One region of the Paenibacillus sp. J22R67 genome, then DNA from elsewhere that is predicted to be linked to it. Evidence: riboswitches for the same ligand, from Rfam matches in the RefSeq annotation. Region 1 holds a riboswitch; the other holds the start of a gene.

Region 1 (3,192 bases):
CATCCTTTTGCTGCCACAACTTGCCGTATCCGCGAACCTCGTTTGGGTAATCGGGAGTGTGGCGATTCTGGTCGGAGAACTGTTCTATTGCATGGGAGCTTTGTATACCAAAAAAGTCATTCAGCAATTCCCGAAGGCATCGCCGATTGCGTTGAACGCGGCACAGATGATCTGCGGAGGGTTGCTGCTGCTGATTCTTTCATTTTTTACCGAACATGTGGAAGTTCAAAGTCTATTTTCTCCAAAAGCGGCCGGTTCGCTGCTCTATTTAATCGTAATTGGCTCCATGGTGGGACACAGTCTGTTCTATTGGTTAGTGGCGAAAACGAATCCGGTTTTTCCAGCTACATGGCTGTACATCTCTCCGCTCATTGCCCTGGCCGTGGGGGTCCTGTTTTATGGGGAGACGATCACTTGGGTTACGGCTGTGGGCGTGGTGACTGTCATCGCTGGAACGATTTGCACGAATCTGGACAACTTGAAACAGTTGATGTTAAGACGAAAAACGGCGTAAATACGAAGGATTGTAAGTTAATTGCCGCCTCGTTCATATGAATCCACATTTATAGAAATAATAACCAAAGGATTACTTGTTTGAATACATGCAGCGCAAGTTTGATGGAATGGAGCTAAGTGATGGGTCACATAACAGCGTTAATTTGTTCATATTTGCCTGTAGTCATGGCGTTGTTATGCTTGATTGCAGCTTGGTTTTTTGGGGATTGGAGGAATTGGAAGACCTATTATCCAACGATTCTTTTTGCCATTTGCGTGGATTTTCTGGTTAGCCTTCTAAGCTATAATTATTCGCTTTGGGAATTTCATAAATCCGCGGTAACGCCTAATCATACAATCGCGGATTTTATGATTGCTTTTACCAATCTTCCCTGCATTGTGTTGGTGTACTTATCCAGATACCCTTTTAAGTCACATCCGCTGAAACAGGTCATTTATATCGCCATTTGGTCGGCTGTATTTACCTGCATTGAAGGACTGTTCCTGCTAATCGAGTTACTTTCGTATCATAACAACTGGAATTTTTGGTGGTCTACTGCGGTCTGGGTTTTCATGTTCATTGGGCTGCGCCTGCATTTTGCGAGGCCGTTATGGGCGTGGTTGCTATGTCTGACGGGGGTAGCCTTCTTGATTCTATATTTCCATATCCCGATTTCTAAAATGAAGTAAATGGAAGGCATAATAAGTTGTATCAGCATCAACAAAAAAGAAGGAGAATTAATAATTAATTCTCCTTCTCCTAAAGGGTAAACTAGCCGCTAATGTCCAGATTTCCACCCAAATTTGGTTGAACGCTTTGTTGCATCATTTGAACCATTTGCTGAGCTTGTTGCGTGGATTGGTCTTTAGCCATGCTAAGAACACGTATTTGTACAGCTTGGGCTAAGTTGTTCTGTGCCAAGGGCACTGAAATTGCAGGGATGTCCATGAGTTTCCTCCTTTATGAATGATCGGCTAACAGATTATATATCGGAAAGCGAGCAGGAATTTCTTAGCTTATGTGGGGATGAAAAATCCTTGCTTTTTTTATTTTATGGTGCTAATATTCATGAATAATATTACTTATGTTTTGTAAGTGACCTTTTGGCAGGACACTTGCGGAACACAAAATTTAATAATTGAATCTTCGGGGCAGGGTGAAATTCCCTACCGGCGGTGAGGATACGTGCCTATGTATCTCAAGCCCGCGACTCCCGGCCTGTTAAGCAGGATGGGACTGACTTGGTGAGAATCCAAGGCCGACGGTTATAGTCCGGATGGGAGAAGATGAATAACAGCTTGTCAAAAACTTAGGTTTTGACAGGTCTGTTCGTCAATGCCCCCGCTGCGTCTAAGAGCGGGGGCATTGTTTCTTTCAGAAGGTTCAATTCAAAACTTTTCTTAGGAGGTTTTTGAATTGGAAAATGTATTTAAGCTAGGAACAAAGAGCGCGAATGTGGTTTCAACGCGCTCGGGCGGTATCAGCGGGGTATGGTATGTGGCACTTGGAGCTACGCTTTGGGGGCTCGACCCACTCTTCAGGATCTTACTGTTAAAAAGCTTTACCTCAGCGCAAATCGTGTTTATTGAGCATTTGCTTCTCGCCTGCTATGCACTGCCGGTACTGGTGAAGTACCGTAAAAGCTTGATCGGTAAGCTGTCGCTAGGCGTTATCGGCGCTTTGCTGTTCATCTCATGGGGAGGATCGGCGATTGCGACCATCTTGTTTACAGCTGCATTCTCGCACGGCAATGCGAACGCGATACTGCTTTTACAGAAATTACAGCCCTTATTCGCTATCATTTTGGCTCGCGTGATGCTCAAAGAAACGCTGCCTTCTAAATTTTTTGCCTATATTGCAGTGGCCCTGCTTGGCACGTATTTGCTAACGTTTGGCTTTTCGTCGCCAGAGATGGGTCTCAAAGATTTGGGTACTCTAAGCTGCTTATTCTCGATCCTTGCGGCAGGATTATGGGGCGGCTCGACCGTCATGGGCAAGTTCTTATTGCAGAAAAAGCTGGATTTCCCCATCGTTACTTCGTTACGGTTCCTGCTCGCTATCCCACTGTTGACGGTTGTACTTGTTGGTAGCGGCGATGCTTGGCACGTAACCGGAACTAGCGGCGGTCTGACACTAATAGCTGTGAACCTGCTGTTCCAGGCGTTTTTCCCGGGCTTGCTCTCTATGCTCCTCTATTATAAGGGGCTGACCTCGACCAAGGCGTTTTTCGCAACTTTGGCTGAGTTGGCCTTCCCGGCCGTTGGTATCTGTGTGAACTGGCTTGTATTCGGGCAAAAGCTAACCGTAGGTCAGCTCGCTGGTTTCATCGTAATTTGGCTTACCCTGTGGGTAATGAGCCGTAATCAGAGTAAAGCAGCGGCATAAAATAATAAAAGGCTGCCCTGAAAGTAGAATGTTCTACTATCAGGGCAGCCTTTTGTGTACCCCCAAGCAGCCTCAGGAAACCTTCGGCACCTTGAGCTTACTATCCTTTTGCGCCGCTTCTCCAGGCTCAAGATAGAACGAAACCCCGTCCCGCTCGTTCGCGGCACGCACTGTCATACCGTGATGGTCCATGATCTGCTTCACGATGGCGAGCCCGAGCCCGAACTGGCCGTCCCCGCCAGAACGGAAGGGCTCAAAGAGGCTGTCCGCGATCGCCTGATCGAGCGGCGGACCATCGTTACTGATCTGCA
Region 2 (3,192 bases), on a different contig from region 1:
GCGGCAAATCAAGCTCTTGAGCCCGCTCTTCCGTAATCGGCGTGCAGACAAGCCCGCGACCTTCTTTGATCATGAAATTAATCACTTCCGGGGTCGTTTTATCCGCCAGTGCGATAAAGTCTCCTTCGTTCTCACGATCTTCATCATCCACAGCGATGATTACTTTCCCTAAACTAAGATCCTTCAGTGCCTCTTCGATTGTACTGAATTTTATTTCTGTCATATTCACCTCTCCTAACCAAACTATCGTTGTAAGTTAGTCTCTCTTACATAAAGCCATGATCCGCCAGAAAACTTGCGGAAAGCGTACTTTGCTTTTTAGCGCTGCCTCCTGAGGCATCAGCAGGACCGAACTTTAGCAGTCGTTCCATATATTTGCCCAGAACATCGCATTCCATGTTAATAGTATCTCCTGCTTTTTTATCATGCAGAACGGTTTGAGCCAGTGTATGCGGAATAATCGAAACCGCCAGGTCGCGCTCAGTGACATCAACCACCGTTAAGGAGATCCCGTCAATGGTGATCGAACCGCCAGCTATAATATATCTGAAAATGTGTTTATCCTCTGGTTCGAACCGATAAACAACCGCATTTTCTTCTGGAATACGCGAAATAATCGTTGCTGTTGAATCCACATGTCCTTGCACGATGTGACCGCCGAAGCGGCCATTTGCCGCCATCGCTCGCTCCAAATTCACGCGTGTGCCAGCCTGCAGCTTGCGTAAATTCGTCTTCCGGTAAGTTTCTGGCATCACGTCTACGGAGAAAGAATCATTATCAAACGAAATGACCGTCAGACAAACACCATTCACCGAAATACTGTCCCCCAGATGAACATCCTCAAGGATCTTTCTCGCACCAATCGTTAATACCATAGCTTGACCTACGCTATGAATGCGGCGCATGTGGCCGATTTCTTCAATAATGCCGGTAAACATGACAGCCCTCCATTCGTTAGCTCTTATAAACCGGATACCCAGTTAGGCATACATCCGGTCCGAACTGCTCGACCTTTAACCGGTCGAGCGTAATTGCATCATCCATCTTCGCGAAGCCTTCGAAGGAGATGTTCATGGGTGCTGCCTGCCCGCCGCCGATAATTTTCGGCGCAAACATCAGCACCAGCTTATCCAGCAGGCGCCGCTCCAGCATGGCGCCGCTAAGCTTGCCTCCACCCTCGAGGAGGATGGAGCCGATCTCTCGCTCGCCGAGCTGCCGCATGGCGAGCGCCAAGTCCACCTGCGGTCCATCTCCGCAGGTGAGGATTGTGATGCCGCGCGCTTCCAGCGCGGCACGCCGCTCTGCGGGCGCCTGTGCGGTCGCGAGCAGAATCGTCGGCTGACGATCCTGCTCGGTGAGCACCTGGGCGCCCAGCGGGACTCGCAAGCGCGAGTCCGCGATGATCCGCACCGGCTGCACAGCCGGTACGTCGCCGCGCGCGCTTAAGCGCGGGTCGTCAGCGATGACAGTATCGACGCCGACCATGATACCCTGGTGCCGATGGCGCAGGCTATGCACGAATGCGCGTGATGCAGGCGACGTGATCCACTTGCTGTCGCCTGTCTTGGAGGCAATGCGGCCATCGAGCGTGCTGGCCGTTTTCAATGTCACGAAGGGCATCCGCGTGACGATGTATTTGTTGAAAGCCTCATTCATTGCTGAGGCTTCCTCTCCCAGCAGCCCAACGGACACGTCGATGCCATGGGCACGCAGTTTGGCGATTCCTGTGCCAGCAACCTGCGGGTTCGGGTCTGTGCCCGCAACGACAACGCGGGTAACACCCGCTTCAATGAGACGGTCGCTGCACGGCGGTGTCTTACCGAAGTGACTGCACGGTTCAAGTGTGACATACGCCGTACTGCCCTTCGCTTCCTCGCCTGCCATCTGCAAAGCAAGAACCTCAGCATGGCCATGTCCGCGCTTCAGATGCGCCCCCATCCCCACGATACGTCCCTCTTTCACCAGAACGCATCCGACAACGGGATTAATCCCTGTTTGACCAAGAGCACTCTCGGCCATTTGCAGAGCCAGCCTCATATAAGCTTCATCATTCATGACATGCATGTGTGTTCACTGCCTTTCCAAGCTATTTTGAAATAGAATGCAAAAAGGCCCCTCCGTATATCGGATAGGGGCCAGAGATTGTTTAGGTAACACGAAGAAGCTTCATCCATCCACACTTGCTGCATTTTTGATCAAATCAAACAAGCACGACGTTTCCATGCGAAAGCACAGACCTGCCGAATTTTTGTTCTCGTGAAAAAATGTACAAGCATGCATAGCGAATCTAATATTCGCGTATTCCTTCTCCCATCCAGACTATACTGTCGGTCCCGGATTCTCACCGGGTCAGCCGTAGCGAAGCTGTATATCAGGTACCGCTAGCTTCAAAACGGGTCACGGACTAATCGATAGCAGATAAAACAGCCTGCAGTCGAATCACCGCCGGTGTGGAATTTCACCACGCCCCGAAGGTTTGCACACATATGAAAAGTAACTTATGAAAAATTTATCACTCACTCATCGAAAAAGCAAGGTCTTTTTTAACTCACCCTACAAAAAGCGACTCTTTTTGCACCTCTTCAACCCGGTTGCGACTTAAATTTATTGCCGCGCTATTTTTGGGAAAACGCTATGCTCCCTGCTGAACTGAACTTACTTGCGTGTGCAGACTCGGCCCTCTTTTAAGGGACCTCGCTGCCGTTATTCCCGTTAATTGGCACATTTCTCAGCTCTGACGGACTCCAGAGGCGTTATTCGGTCAATTCACGGACATTGTTCACGCTATTATCGTGAATAGCGGCTCTGGTGTCCGTTAGAAGTTCACAGAGCCCTATTTCCTCGCGATAAGGTCAGCTCTGTCCGTAACCTGACGTCCAACAGCTCTGTTCCTCTGCAGCCCTCCAGCCCCCAGCTCCTCAGCTCCTCAGCTTCCAACGATGTTTTACATCGTTGCAGTTGCTCATACGCGGTCAACGCGTACTACAACGATGAAATTCATCGTTGTAACTACTATATAACCTTAGTTCTGCACCACCTGCGGCTTCGAACGATGTTTTACATCGTTGCGGCTGCTCGTGCGCGATCAACGCGTACCACAACGATGAAATTCATCGTTGTAGCACAGCTACTTGCCGGCGCCAGACTAGCGTGGGCATACTGTGCCCTCATTTAACGGACTTTACTGCCGTT

The links. Region 1 has a riboswitch for FMN ahead of AC58VC_RS32325 (DMT family transporter). Riboswitches for the same ligand answer to the same signal wherever they lie in the genome.
Region 2: it holds a riboswitch for FMN, as region 1 does, so the genes downstream of both, ribD (bifunctional diaminohydroxyphosphoribosylaminopyrimidine deaminase/5-amino-6-(5-phosphoribosylamino)uracil reductase RibD) here and AC58VC_RS32325 (DMT family transporter) in region 1, are expected to answer to the same signal.

What each region holds. Positions count from the first base shown of each region.
Region 1 is NZ_JCAUAX010000013.1:43,667-46,858, forward strand. Features, by position in the region: gene AC58VC_RS32310 (DMT family transporter) at 1-514, shown strand, start outside; gene AC58VC_RS32315 (CBO0543 family protein) at 637-1,185, shown strand; gene AC58VC_RS32320 (YjfB family protein) at 1,268-1,444, opposite strand; FMN riboswitch at 1,635-1,788, shown strand; gene AC58VC_RS32325 (DMT family transporter) at 1,913-2,881, shown strand; gene AC58VC_RS32330 (HAMP domain-containing sensor histidine kinase) at 2,954-3,192, opposite strand, start outside.
Region 2 is NZ_JCAUAX010000001.1:591,672-594,863, forward strand. Features, by position in the region: gene AC58VC_RS02875 (bifunctional 3,4-dihydroxy-2-butanone-4-phosphate synthase/GTP cyclohydrolase II) at 1-223, opposite strand, end outside; gene ribE (riboflavin synthase) at 267-938, opposite strand; gene ribD (bifunctional diaminohydroxyphosphoribosylaminopyrimidine deaminase/5-amino-6-(5-phosphoribosylamino)uracil reductase RibD) at 955-2,064, opposite strand; FMN riboswitch at 2,299-2,480, opposite strand; gene AC58VC_RS02890 (hypothetical protein) at 3,053-3,175, shown strand.